DNA from 2 places in the Aneurinibacillus sp. UBA3580 genome. Region 2 is predicted to be linked to the other one. Evidence: riboswitches for the same ligand, from Rfam matches in the RefSeq annotation. Region 2 holds a riboswitch; the other holds the start of a gene.
The links. A riboswitch is a leader RNA that binds a small molecule or an ion and turns the genes downstream of it on or off. The one in region 2 is predicted to bind cobalamin.
Positions count from the first base shown of each region.

Region 1: linked by a shared signal. The riboswitch ahead of cobT (nicotinate-nucleotide--dimethylbenzimidazole phosphoribosyltransferase) and the one ahead of nikA (nickel ABC transporter substrate-binding protein) in region 2 are both predicted to bind cobalamin.

Region 1 is NZ_DFMZ01000046.1:39,995-44,122, reverse strand. Features, by position in the region: gene B2899_RS07405 (ornithine--oxo-acid transaminase) at 36-1,247, shown strand; cobalamin riboswitch at 1,274-1,448, shown strand; gene cobT (nicotinate-nucleotide--dimethylbenzimidazole phosphoribosyltransferase) at 1,586-2,653, shown strand; gene B2899_RS07395 (MDR family MFS transporter) at 2,818-4,128, shown strand, end outside.
Region 2 is NZ_DFMZ01000136.1:24,940-35,880, reverse strand. Features, by position in the region: gene B2899_RS18030 (DMT family transporter) at 1-665, opposite strand, end outside; gene B2899_RS18025 (ABC transporter ATP-binding protein) at 670-1,449, opposite strand; gene B2899_RS18020 (ATP-binding cassette domain-containing protein) at 1,446-2,399, opposite strand; gene nikC (nickel transporter permease) at 2,424-3,287, opposite strand; gene nikB (nickel ABC transporter permease) at 3,290-4,231, opposite strand; gene nikA (nickel ABC transporter substrate-binding protein) at 4,236-5,828, opposite strand; cobalamin riboswitch at 6,219-6,416, opposite strand; gene uvrA (excinuclease ABC subunit UvrA) at 6,586-9,456, opposite strand; gene uvrB (excinuclease ABC subunit UvrB) at 9,464-10,941, opposite strand, start outside.

The sequences.
Region 1 (4,128 bases), on a different contig from region 2:
ACATCGGAGATCTTGTAATAGAGAGGGGAATCACTATGACGGGCTCGACTTCAACAACAAAGACGCAAAACATCATTGAGAAAACGGAAAAATTCGGGGCGCGGAACTACCATCCGCTGCCGATTGTTATCTCCAAAGCGGAAGGTGTATGGGTAGAAGATCCGGAGGGTAACAGATATATGGATATGCTAAGTGCGTATTCCGCGCTTAACCAGGGCCATCGCCATCCGAAAATTATTCAGGCATTAAAAGATCAAGCTGATCGGGTAACCTTAACATCCCGTGCGTTCCATAACGACAGGTTGGGCGAGTTCTATGAAAAGTTGTCCATGCTGACGGGCAAGGACATGATCCTGCCGATGAATACCGGTGCAGAAGCGGTAGAAACGGCCATTAAGGCCGTGCGCCGCTGGGCGTATGACGTAAAGAAAGTGCCGGAGAATCAGGCGGAAATCATCGTCAGTGAAGGCAATTTCCATGGCCGTACAACAACGATTACATCCTTTTCTTCGGATGAGGCGTACAAGCGCGGATTCGGTCCGTTTACACCAGGCTTTAAAATTATCCCGTATGGTGATATCGAGGCGCTGAAACAGGCGATTACACCGAACACGGCCGCATTTATGACCGAGCCGATCCAGGGAGAAGCAGGTATTGTGATGCCGCCGGAAGGCTTCTTAAAGCAAGCGTTTGAGCTGTGCAAAGAAAATAACGTACTGTTCATTGCAGATGAAATTCAAACCGGTTTTGGCCGTACAGGTAAACTTTTTGCATCCGATTGGGAGAACGTAAAACCAGATATGTATATTATGGGTAAAGCACTGGGCGGCGGCGTGTTCCCAATCTCCGCAGTTGCCGCAGACAAAGAAATTCTGGGCGTATTCGAACCGGGTTCCCACGGCTCCACATTCGGCGGAAACCCGCTGGGCTGCGCGGTTGCCATCGCGGCACTCGAAGTGCTGGAGGAAGAACAACTGGTGCAGCGTTCACTTACGCTGGGTGAATATTTCAAGCAGAAGTTGCAGCAAATCGATAACCCGGTTATCAAAGAAGTACGCGGCCGCGGCCTGTTCATCGGTGTTGAGCTGACAGGAAAAGCGCGTCCGTATTGCGAGGCGCTGAAAGAGCTTGGTTTGCTGTGCAAAGAAACACATGAAACGACAATTCGTTTTGCGCCGCCGCTTATTATTTCCAAAGAAGATTTGGACTGGGCGATTGAACGAATTTATCAAGTATTGAAAAAGTAAGCGAAGCGGTGTATGCTGTTTATAAATGTGTATAGGACGCAATAGGTGCCCCTTTCAGGGGAGAATAGGGAAGAAAACACGCGGGCCCGCCACTGTAGCCGGGGAGCCGTCGGCAGTCACTGAGCGCATGCGTTTGGGAAGGCTGTCGACATATGGCCTTGATCCGGGAGCCAGGAGACCTGCCTATTGCAGCGGATTACTCGAGGATAGGTAGCATAGAACCGGATGTGGCAAGTCCAGGTCTCTTTGACCTGGGCTTTTTTCCGTACATAAACACCTGTCACCTTTGCGTCCTTGTCCATTCTCTAGATTTCAGGAGAAAAGCGGGGGATAAAACGATGGAACAAACAATCGGCGCATTGCTTGCAGATACTATAAGTCGTATCGCCAGGCCGGATGAGGAAATCATGGGAGCGGTTCAAAAGCGGGTGGATAACCTGACCAAGCCGCCGGGAAGTCTTGGCGTTTTGGAAGAGATGGTTGTTCGCCTGTCCGGAATTCAGCGGACGGAGGGACCGTCGCTGGATAGAAAAGCGGTGATAGTGATGTGCGGCGATCATGGCGTGGTAGAGGAAGGCGTCAGCGCGTTTCCTTCGGAAGTAACAGGGTTAATGATGGGCAATTTTACACGCGGCGGAGCCGCGATTAACGTGTTTGCACGCCAGATGGGAGCGGAGGTTGTCGTTGTCGATATCGGGAGCAAGGCGGAGACGCCTCCAGGGGTACGAAACGAAAAAGTAAAATCCGGCACAAAAAATATGGCACAGGGTTCGGCAATGACTCCGGATGAAGCCGTGCGTGCAGTCGAAGTAGGTATTGCGATTGCAATGGAATTGGCTGCGCAAGGATGCAAAGCTATTGCTCTGGGCGATATGGGAATCGGCAATACAACGCCGAGCGCCGCACTGACGGCTGCTATTACCGGACGCCCTGTAGACGAGTTGACCGGAAAAGGGACCGGCATTGATGAAGATAAACGGAAGGCGAAAGCTGCAATTATCGAACAGGCCTTGGCCGTGAACGGAATAGACAAACACTGGCGTTCGGAGCTTACTCCGATTGATGTACTGGCCCGTATAGGCGGATTGGAAATTGCAGGGCTTGTCGGTGTGACGCTCGGTTCCGCTGCCCACGGTATGGCCGTTATTATAGACGGAGTCATTGCGAGTGCGGCAGCATTAGTTGCATATGAGATATGCCCGGACGTACTGCCCTTCATGTTCGCGTCGCATCTATCCGAGGAACCGGCCCATGAGGCGGCTCTAACGTATCTGGAGCTGACGCCGGCTCTGCATCTGCGTATGCGCCTTGGCGAAGGATCTGGAGCGGTTCTTCTGTTTCCGATGCTGGAAGCCTCCATTGCCATGCTGAATCAGATGGCGACGTTTGATGAGTTAGGTTTATAAAAAGATGCTCCCCGCTGCGAACACAGCGGGGTTTTTATCCAGAATCCGCGCACATATAACGCAGACCGGAAGATTGACTTTTACGCCGGAATTTTTATACGCTACCAGCATAAGGATGCTTGTCCGCGGTGGGTAAGCGGACTGTAGAGAGAGGGAGAATGCGTATGAAGACAAATAGAAGAAACGTGACGATCGCCATGCTGGTCGCTACGTTCCTGGCGGCAATTGAAGTCACCATCGTTAGTACGGCTATGCCTCGCATCGTCAGCGACCTGGGAGGTCTGACGCTGATTAGCTGGGTGTTTGCCGTCTACTTGCTGACGATGTCCGTAACGACACCGATTTATGGCAAACTTGCAGACTTGTTTGGGCGTAAAATTATTTTTACATTCGGTACCGTCGTTTTCCTTCTGGGGTCGGCGCTATGCGGTCTGGCACAATCGATGGAGCAGTTAATCTTTTACCGGGCCATTCAAGGGATCGGCGCCGGTGCCGTTCTACCGGTGACATTTACGATTATTGGTGATATTTATTCCTTTGAAGAGAGGGCCAAAATCCAGGGATGGTTTAGTTCCGTGTGGGGCATCTCAGGCATTGTTGGACCGTTAGTCGGCGGTTTTTTCGTTGACGTTATTTCCTGGCACTGGATTTTCTTTATTAACGTCCCGTTCGGCATCATTGCGGTCGTCATGCTATGGATATATCTGGATGAATCATTTGAGAAAAAGAAGCGGCATATCGATTACGCGGGTGCGATAACGTTCACGATCGGTATGACTGCGCTGCTGTATGGGTTTCTGACTGGAGGACAGGAATATGCCTGGAGTTCTGCGCCCATTTTCGGATTGTTTGCGGTTGCCGGGGTATTTTTGGCTATCTTCATCTTAATTGAAATCAAGTCTCCGGAACCGATGCTTCCGCTGCAACTGTTTACCATTCGGGCCATCTCCGTTTCCAACTTGATTTCATTTGTGATTAGCGCCGTATTAATCGCAATTAATGCTTATTTGCCGATGTGGATTCAAGGAGTATACGGACAGGGAGCGACAAGTTCAGGACTGGCTCTTACGCCCATGTCCATCGGATGGCCGCTTGGCGCTATTCTAAGCGGATGGTTGATGGTTCGTCTCAGTACGCGCAATACAGCGCTGATGGGTCTTATGCTTCTTATCCTGGCTTCGCTTTGGCTGGCTTTTATCGGTATGAATACGTCCCAGTTCGCTCTTATTGCGATTATGTTCATTGCCGGGCTTGGCTTTGGTCTATCGGTGACGGTATTTACAGTAACCGTGCAATCTTCAGTGGACTGGAATCTGCGCGGGGCGGCGACGGCATCCAACTCGTTCGTCCGTACGCTCGGTCAGACGTTCGGTATTGCGGTATTCGGAACATTGTTTAATGCGGCGCTTGGCCGGTATATACAAGAACATGGAATGAAGGCGGGAACAGATATGAACCAACTGTTGAATCCAGAA
Region 2 (10,941 bases):
GAAACAACCCCAATGCATGTAAGGTAGAAGAATTCAAGCGGCGTTGGCACCACAAAATGGTTCCACATAAGCGGAATCGAAACCATAGCAGCTGTCGCCAGGAAATAAAATACAATTTCGTACGAATGGTACTTTTTACTTAAATAGCGTATACTGGTTGCTGCACCCGCAGCGAATAAGGCACTAAGAATACCAACGAACGCATGTATGGAGTAACTTGAGTAATGAAATGGTTTCACAAGTAAAACTGCGCCTAAAATAACAAGAGGGAATAAAAAAAGCACTTTTTTGGACATTCTCTCCTTTAGAAATACAGCAGAGAGAATAATGGCGAAAAAGGGGGATAAATGTGCTAATATACTTGCATCTGTTAGTGGTATCTTAGAAATGGTATAGAAATAGGCAAGTAAATAACAAGCGCCAAGAACACCTCGCAATGCAAGTAAAGGGACTCCTTCCGTAGAAAATGCCACTTTGCTGTGTCTCATCATGAAATAGATGATGACGGTTCCGATAATGCTCCTAAAAAACACAACCTCAGCTGAAGGAATTGACAAACTAACTGCCTTTACAAGGGCGTTCATAATGCTAAAAACAAGGGAAGAAAAAATCGCAAGAATAACTCCATTCTTCATTTTTACCTCTAAAAACTTTTTCTGATTCATTTCACTAACTGACCGCGGCGACCAGCTGCCGCGTATATTCGTGCCGGTCCTCGCTCATCATTTGATCGCTTGCGAACTGGTCCACAATTCGCCCCGCCTTCATCACAATGATCCGGTCGCTCATGATCCGCACCGCTGCAATATCATGAGAAATAAACAGGCAGGCCATGCCGAGCTTTGTCTGCATACTTTTCAACAGGTGCAAAATCTGAGTCTGTACTGACACATCCAGACTGGAGGTCGGCTCGTCGCAAATCAGCAACTTAGGACTCAGGCTGATTCCTCGGGCTATGGCAACACGCTGCCGCTGCCCGCCGCTTAACTCATGCGGATAACGGTCCATATGCGCCGCTTGCAGCCCGACCATTTCCAGCAATTTAGCCGCCGTATCTCTTCGGGAATGCCGCACGTCCGCCAGGAACGACGGCTTGACATCCGGGAAGTTATCCAGCGGCTCCATAATCGACCGCCAAATCGGCAATCGCTGGTTCAGTGAAGAGGTTGGGTCCTGAAATACGACCTGAATATGCTTCCTTGTTTCACGCAAAGCCCGACCTTTCAGCTCAAAGAGGGAGGTGCCGTTTAACAGAACCTCTCCGCTATCCGGCTGATCGAGTGCAAGGAGAAGCCGCGTAAGCGTACTCTTACCACTGCCGCTCTCCCCGACGATCCCCAGGCACTCTCCTTCACTGATTCGCAGCGATACGTCTTGTACGGCCGAAACGATACTACCGGACTCTCTATACGTCTTAAAAAGCCGGTTGACTATTAAAAGATCATTCACGTGAATTCCGCCTCCCATCTGCTGGTGGACTGTGCTGTTTCAGCCGCTTCTGCTTCCATAGCAAACCCTCTATGAATTTCTGAAAGAAGCGGCCTCGCTTTTAGCAGCATCTGCGTATACGGATGGCGCGCCTGCAGGCGTAACGTTTCAGCCGACTCCATCTCCACAATGCGCCCGTCTTTCATTACGGCAATGGTATCCGCTCGCTTCATAACATGCCGCAAATCGTGCGAGATCATCAGTACGGCGCAGCCGGTCTGCCGCTGCAGCCTGGTCAGCACATCAAGCACCCGTTCTCCGGTCAGCACGTCAAGCGCTGTTGTAGGCTCGTCGGCGATAAGCAACTCCGGCTGCAGCATCATGGCAGCGGCCAATGCGGCCCGCTGCCGCTGCCCGCCGCTTAGTTGAAACGGGTAACTGTTAAACACACGCTCCGCAGGCAGGTCTACCTGATGAAGCCATTCTAACGCGACAGACTTCGCCTCATTAAAGGACAACTCACAATGACTGCGAATCGTCTCTACAAGCTGCTTTCCTACTTTTATAAACGGTGTAAAGCTTCCCTGATAATCCTGAAATACAAATCCTATTTTTTTGCCGCGCAGCCGTCGTTTCATCTTATCCGGCCACAGGAGGATATCCTCTCCCTGAAACACGATCCGTCCCCCGCCAATGTGCAGCGAATTCGGCAGCAATCCCAAAACCGCGCTTGCTGTTACACTTTTCCCGCTGCCGCTTTCCCCGACAAGCGCAAGTGTTTCCCCCCGGCGAATCGAGAAGCTACTATCATGAACGAGCATATATCGCCTTTTTCCCTGTTGTGCATAAACTTTTAAGTTCTCCAACCGCAGCACCGATTCGGATGCGGAAAGCGAGGCTACAGGCTGCCCCGTTTCATATCCGTTTGGCAAAACTTTGTTTCTCTCGCGTTCTAACAACAACTGTGACATATTCCACCTCCCACGGGCAGCGCCTCATCTGCTTCGAACGTCCAAAATATGGCGAAGTCCGTCGCTGATCAGGTTACAGGAAACGACAACCAACATGATGGCAACGCCCGGATAAATCATTAATTCAGGTACCGTTTGAAAATAAGGCCGCCCATCATTCAGCATCGCTCCCCATTCCGGAGCCGACGGTTGAGCGCCCAAACCTAGATACGACAACGCAGAAATGATCAATATAATTTTGCCGATGTCCAGCGCAGCAAGCACCACAACAGGAGAGATGATTTGCGGAAGTAAATGCCGCCACAGCACCGTCCACGTACTGCAACCGGCGACACGAGCAGCCAGCACATATTCCTTCTCCCGCTCGGACAGTACGATACTTCTAACGACGCGGGCATACCCAATCCATTTGACCAATACGATCGACAACATTAGGTTCGTCAGGCTCGGACCGAGAAACCCGGAAATTGCGATAGCCAGTATAAATTCAGGCAATGCACCAACACCGTCGACAACCCTCATCAATAACGCGTCAACACGGCCACCGACATATCCAGACAACAGCCCTACCGGGATGCCGATCAGCGTTACCGAGATGATGACAAAGGCCGAAATGCCGAGCGTGGTCTTAGCACCCGCAACCAGTCTGGAGAAAATACATCTTCCCAAATGGTCCGTGCCAAGCGGATACTGCCAGCTGGGCGACTGAAGACGCTCCGACATTTTAACGGCCAACGAATCGTTCGGCACAATAAATGGACCGATTAGCGTGAGCAGAATAATAATAGCCAATATCCCCGTTCCCAGTGCCGTCATCGGATCGCGCAGCATGCTCCGCCATGTATTCCGGCGTATCGGTGATTGACGGAAAACGGTAGAAACATTCACATTCACGATAGCTCCCCCTTTCCATAACGAATCCGGGGATCGAGCAGACCGTAACTTAAATCAACCAGCAAATTAACCACAACGACAAAAACACCTGTCAGCAGCACATAGCCCTGAATGACCGGGTAATCCCGCTGAAAGATCGCTTCCACCGCCATGCTACCAAGCCCCGGCCAGGAAAACAGCGTCTCAATTACAACTGTTCCAGCCAGCAAACTGCCGATGCTCATCCCAAAAACTGTCACAACAGGCAGAAGCGCTGCCCGCAATGCATGTCTCCATAGAATGCGCCATTCCGCAATGCCTCTCGCCCGCGCCGCGCGGATGTATTCCTGCGACAGGCTTTCCAGCAGCCCGGCACGGAGCAAGCGGGCATATACGGCCGCCATCGCAAAACCGAGGGTAACGGAAGGAAGAATCATATGCTGGGCGCTTCCTTTGCCCATTGTCGGCAGCCATTGTAGTTTAAAAGCAAACACATAAATAAGCAGTAGCCCCATCCAGAAGCTCGGGATGGACGCACCGAGCAGAGCAAGAAAACGGCTCAGATGATCCGGCCAACGCCCCGGATATTTAGCGGCCAACAGACCAAGCGGAACAGCAATCAGCACCATGACAGCAAGCCCTCCTACCGTTAATTGAATGGTGGTAGGTAGTCGCGCGATCATTTCGTCCAAAACCGGCTTCTCTTTAATATAAGAATTTCCGAAATCAAGCTGCAGCACGTTCAGCATCCATTCACCATACTGGACCAGCAATGGCCGATCGAAGCCAAGCTCTTTACGAAGCGCGGCTTCGTCGGCCTGGGTAACCGCCAGTTCATCAACTTCCAAAATACGCAGCACCGGATCACCCGGTGCAAGCTTCATTAACGTAAAAGTCAACAGGGACAACAGAAACAATACGAATACAAGCTGCAACAGTCGTGCTTTGACCAACTTCAGCACGCTACTTCACATCCATTTTATTGGTAACTATATAGTATTCTGTCGCACCAGGCTTCCAATCGACGACTCTTTTGTTGACACCGACGATAATATTCGGATAGACCGCAAACGAATGGAAGACCTCCCGGTTAATAATACTGACCGCTTCCTGTGTTAACTGTACCCGTTTCTGCATGTCGGCAGTTGCGTTTAATCGTGCCACAACTTCGTTTACCTTATCATTATTGATATGGGTCGGATTCAGCGATCCACCCGGGATGAAAGCCGAATTCAGATAGAATCCTCCGTCGCCACGCGGCGCGGACAGGTTGCTGTACGTCACCAAGTCCCAGTCTTTATTCTCACGCAAATACGTATCCACATCTTCTACCATTTTAATCTGCATAGTCACTCCGGCCTTTGCTGCATCTGACTGCAACAATTGAGCAATAAGCGGCAGTTCCGGTCGCCCTTTGTATGTAAGAACCTCCAGCGTCAGCGGTTTGCCATCCTTCGTCAGCTTTCCATCAGCTCCCGCTTTAAACCCGGCTTCCTCCAGCAGCTTCTTCGCCTCGGCTATATTCAACTTGTGTATCGGCTCTTTGCTTCCGAATGGTAGACGGGTGTTAAACGGACCATTGGCCGGCGTCGCATTCCCAAGCATAATGTCATTCGCGATACTTTCACGGTCGAGCAGCAGATCAATCGCCTTTCTTACTTTAACATCTTGAAACAGAGGCTTCTGATGGTTATACAGCAGGAAGTGAACCCTAAGCCCCGGTACCGAATCCACTTTAAGCTGGCTGTCTTTTTGAATAGCCTCGACCGTTTCGGCCGGAACCTGATACACGATGTCCGCTTCTTTGGATTGTAATGCCAGCGCCCTTACGTTGCCGTCCTCATTGAATTTGAAAGACACCTCGTTCAATTTCGCCTTGCCATCCCAGTACCCATCGTAACGTTCCAGCAAAATTTCAATATTCGGCGTAAACTGCTTCACTTTGAACGGACCTGTGCCGACAGGGGCATTGTTGAACGCTTTCGTTCCCATTTTCTTTTCCGCTTCGACGCTAATCACGGATGCATACGGGCTGACTAGCTCCGATGGCAGTGCCGGATGCGGCTCCTTTGTCACAATCGTCAATTGTTGGCCGTCCGCTTTCATCGAAGCGATTTTTAATGCACTCGCTAATTTATCGCTTGCAGCAATTCCACGTTCGAATGAAGCTTTAACCGCAGCAGCGTCTACCTTTGTTCCGTCCTGGAATGTTACACCGTCACGGATCGTAAACACCCATGTGCGATCGCCTTTGGCCTCCCATTTTGTCGCCAGCCATGGTTTGATCTCCAGCTTCTCATCCAAACGAACAAGCGTTTCTACCACACCTGCCTGAAGCGCTGCAAAGCCGTTATGCGGATCGAGACTCCCGCTTTTGAAATTAAAAATAATCGTCGCTTTTTTATTCTTTGTATCCTGCTGTTGGCCAGCATTCGATTTGCTGTTACCACTTACTTGTTCGTTTTGGCTGCAACCTGACATTACAACCGCCGCACACAGCAGAAGCGAAATAAGAAATGCAATCATGCAGATTTTCTTGTGCAGGAATAAATACATGATAAAACCACTCTCCTCTTGACTGCGTATTATAATGCCGAAAATAATAATTATTACTATTTGGATTCTATTATCGGTTCTATTTTTTGTCAAGAAAATCAATTTTTCACATAGTAACATCTTAAAAGATTTAGGCATTAATCCCTTTCATCAAAGGGAAATGAGGCTTATTTACAGATCGCTCCGAGCTAATTTTATTTCATATTCATTACGAAATATAAGCCATTAATGAATCTTATTGATTCGTTTTTTCAAGATAGGTAAATACCGGGCACAATAAAAGCACCTCTCTTTTTACAAGAGAGGTGCTTAGCAAATTCACGACAAATAGCCCCAAAAAATAACTCGTGAAATAAATGATCATACACCCCCTCATCCTCGTGAGTTTGTTGTGTGCCTTACAGTGAGGCAGGTCTCCTGACTTATGGATCATCACCGCTCTACGCCTTCCCATTCCAGAATCGAAACAGTGGCATGTCATAGAGCAGCTCCTCATTTACAGTGGCGGGACCGTGCCGGATTTTCACCGGTCTTCCCTTTTAAGCGAAAATAGTCATCTATTTCCGCACCTCTCTGCTTTCCTTATGTAATTTTAGAATAATCATACAATTTAAAATCCGTTTATGTCTACATTTTTACAAACAAAATTTCTTAGTAAAGGATAAAAAGCAGAAGGTTTTTCTTTCGGTTTTGGCGCAAAGCTCTTCTAACCTTCTGCTTTTCACTCCCTCTATCCTCTCACTGCCGTATGAATACATCAAAGAATATGTTGCATCTGCAAGCGCGCTTCGGAACGCTTGCGGTCACGCTCCAATATTGGAGCAAGGAAATGTCCGGTATACGACTCCTTCACGCCTGCGATTTCCTCCGGGGTACCTTCGGCTACAATTGTACCGCCGCGGCTTCCGCCTTCCGGTCCCAGATCGATGATATAATCCGCTGTCTTAATAACATCCAGATTATGCTCAATCACCAGCACGGTATCCCCGGCATCCACCAGACGCTGCAATACTTTCAATAGACGATCAATATCATCGATATGCAGTCCTGTTGTCGGTTCGTCCAAAATATAAAGCGTCTTACCGTTGCTCCGACGGTATAACTCAGAGGCCAATTTTACGCGCTGTGCTTCTCCACCGGATAACGTTGTCGCCGGTTGCCCAAGCGTAATATAGCCGAGACCCACATCGTAAAGAGTTTGCAGCTTGCGCTGAATACGCGGGATATTCTTAAAGAATTCCAGTGCATCTTCCACTGTCATTTCCAGCACATCTGCAATGTTTTTTCCTTTGTAGCGAACTTCCAGCGTTTCACGATTATACCGCTTCCCGTGACACACTTCACATGGCACATACACATCCGGCAGGAAATGCATCTCAATTTTGATAATGCCGTCGCCGCGGCACGCTTCACAGCGACCGCCTTTTACGTTGAAACTGAAGCGGCCTTTCTGGTAGCCGCGCATTTTCGCTTCGTTCGTCTGTGCGAACAGATCTCGAATGTCGTCGAACACGCCCGTATATGTCGCCGGATTGGAACGCGGTGTACGCCCGATTGGCGACTGATCGATGTCGATAACTTTATCCAGATGCTCGATGCCTTCAAGCTTGCGGAATGCACCTGGCTTCTGCTTCGACTTGTGCAACTCACGGGCCAATGCCTTGTGTAAGATTTCGTTAATCAACGTCGATTTACCGGAGCCGGATACGCCGGTCACACATGTGAAAACACCAAGCGGCACTTTTAGCGTGACGTTGCGCAAGTTGTTTTCTTTCGCACCAAGCACTTTAATCCATTTTCCGTTTGGTTGACGGCGTTCCAGCGGCACAGGGATAAACTTGCGTCCGCTCAAATACTGGCCGGTAAGCGAATTCTCATCATCCATTACTTCCTGCGGTGTCCCCTGGGATACGACCTTACCGCCATGAATACCGGCACCCGGTCCGATGTCGATGATATAGTCTGCCGCCATCATCGTATCTTCGTCGTGCTCAACCACAATCAACGTATTACCCAGGTCACGCATATGCTCAAGCGTTTTGATAAGGCGGGCATTATCGCGCTGATGCAGTCCGATGCTCGGCTCATCCAGGATGTACAGTACGCCCATCAGACTGGAACCAATCTGCGTCGCCAGGCGAATCCGCTGCGCTTCTCCTCCGGATAATGTACCCGCGGCACGGCTCATCGTCAGATAATCCAGTCCGACGTCCACCAGGAACTGCAGACGTGCTTTAATTTCTTTTAAAATAAGACGGGCAATCTGCATTTCTTTCTCGGTCAGCACGAGGCCATCAAAGAATTCATGCGCATCCGCAATCGAAAGGTCAGTAACATACGCAATGTTTTTGTGGTTCACCGTTACTGCCAGCGCTTCTGGACGCAGGCGATGGCCTTTGCAGGACGGACATTTCTTCTGGCTCATGTACATCTCAAGCTGCTGGCGCACATAATCGGAACCGGTCTCGCGATACCGACGAGCCACATTATTTACGACACCCTCGAATGTCATATACGTATCACGAACGGTCGTGCTGAAATCACTTTTGTAGCGGAAATGCAGCTTCTCGTTTCCACTGCCGAACAGCAGAACATGCCGCTGTTCTTCCGTCAGTTCCTCAAACGGCTTGTCCAAATCGATTTTGTAGTGCTCGGCCACGCAGGAAAGAATTTGCTCATAGTAATTGGAAGTCGAACTGTTCCACGGTTCAAGCGCTCCTTCATTTACACTCTTGGAAGGATCCGGCACAACCAGGTCCGGATCAACCTCCAGTTGACTGCCCAATCCGTCACATTTCGAGCATGCCCCAAACGGACTGTTAAACGAGAACATACGGGGTTCCAGATCAGGCATGCTGAAGCCGCACACCGGACAGGCAAGGTTCTGGCTGAACAGCAGTTCTTCTTCCCCGATAATGTCTACCAGCACCCGGCCTTCGGCGAGGCGAAGCGCCGTTTCCAGCGAATCTGCCAGGCGGCTCTGGATGCCCTCTTTCACAACAATCCGGTCGATGACCACTTCAATGGAGTGCTTTTTGTTCTTCTCCAGCTTAATCTCTTCCGACAAGTCCCGCACTTCGCCATCGACGCGCACGCGCACATATCCTTGCGCACGAATATCGTCAAGCAATTTCACGTGCTCGCCTTTCCGCCCCTGTACGAGCGGTGCCAGAATTTGCAGGCGTGTTTTCTCCGGATACCCCAGAATGCGATCCACCATCTGCTCTATCGTTTGCGCCGTAATCTCTACCCCGTGTTCCGGACAGTGCGGCCGTCCGATGCGGGCAAAGAGGAGACGGAGATAATCGTAAATCTCCGTAACGGTACCTACAGTAGAACGGGGATTGCGGCTGGTCGTCTTCTGGTCGATGGAGATGGCCGGAGACAGCCCGTCAATGGAATCGACGTCCGGCTTGTCCATCTGACCCAGAAACTGGCGTGCATAGGCGGACAGCGACTCGACATAACGCCGCTGTCCTTCCGCGTAAATCGTATCAAACGCAAGCGACGACTTACCCGAGCCGGACAAGCCGGTCAGCACGACAAACTTGTCCCGGGGAATCGTCACATCTATATTTTTCAGGTTATGGGCACGCGCGCCCTTAATCACAATATTTTCGCGGCTCATTCGTTTTTCATCCTTCCGCCTTTAACTCAAGAATTAAATCGCGCAGTTCAGCCGCACGCTCGAAGTTCAGCGCACGGGCCGCTTCCTTCATCTCTTCTTCGAGACGCAGCAAGACGTCCTTTCTCTCTTTCTTGCTCAGCTTGCTGTACGCCTTCTGCGGCAGGTACTCTTCCTGCTCTTCTGCCGCTTTAGTCGCCTCGATGACTTCGCGCACCGCTTTGCGGATCGTCTGCGGCGTAATGCCATGCTCTTCATTGTATGCAATCTGACGCTCACGGCGGCGGTTCGTCTCCTCGACGGCGCGCTCAATCGATTGCGTCATTTTATCCGCGTACATGATGACGTGGCCGCTTGCGTTTCTTGCGGCGCGGCCAATTGTCTGAATCAATGATCGCTCGTTGCGCAGGAAGCCTTCTTTGTCTGCATCCAGAATCGCCACCAGCGACACTTCCGGTATATCTAACCCTTCCCGTAAAAGGTTAATTCCAATCAAGACATCGAACGTTCCTATCCGTAAATCGCGGATAATCTGCATCCTCTCAATCGTTTTGATATCCGAGTGCAGATAGCGAACTTTAATGCCCACTTCTTTCAGATAATCGGTCAGGTCTTCGGCCATTTTTTTCGTAAGCGTGGTGACAAGCACACGCTCATTCTTCTCAATCCGCTCGTTAATTTCACCCAGTAAATCGTCAATCTGCCCTTTAGAAGGACGAATGTCGATCGTCGGATCTAAGAGTCCGGTCGGACGGATTACCTGCTCGACGAAATCCGGTGCCTTTTCCAGCTCATACGGTCCCGGCGTTGCCGATACGTAGATAATTTGCTTTACATGTTTTTCGAACTCTTCGAATGTAAGCGGGCGGTTGTCTGCCGCAGACGGCAGACGGAAGCCGTGGTTAATCAACATTTCCTTGCGGGCTTTGTCACCGTTGTACATGCCGCGAATCTGCGGCAGCGTAATATGCGACTCGTCTATCATAATCAGAAAATCATCCGGGAAGTAATCCAGCAGCGTATACGGTGTCGCTCCTGGTGGCAGGCCGTTCAGGTGGCGCGAGTAGTTCTCGACGCCGGAGCAATAGCCCATCTCCTGCAGCATCTCGATATCATAGCGTGTCCGTTGTTCCAGGCGCTGCGCTTCCAGCAGCTTACCCTGCTCTTTAAAATACGCAAGCTGCTCTTCCAGTTCGGCTTCAATGCTCTTGATGGCACGCTGCATCTTATCCTGACCCGTGACATAGTGGGACGCCGGAAAGATTGCAACGTGCTCGCGCTCTGCCAGCACTTCTCCGGTCAATGCGTCAATCTCGGTAATCCGCTCAATCTCATCACCAAAAAACTCCACACGAATCGCGTGTTCGCTGTTAGCCGCCGGGAAAATCTCCACGACGTCCCCGCGCACGCGGAATGTACCGCGCGTAAAGTTAACGTCATTTCGATTATATTGAATGTCTATCAGCTTGCGAAGCACATCATCACGGT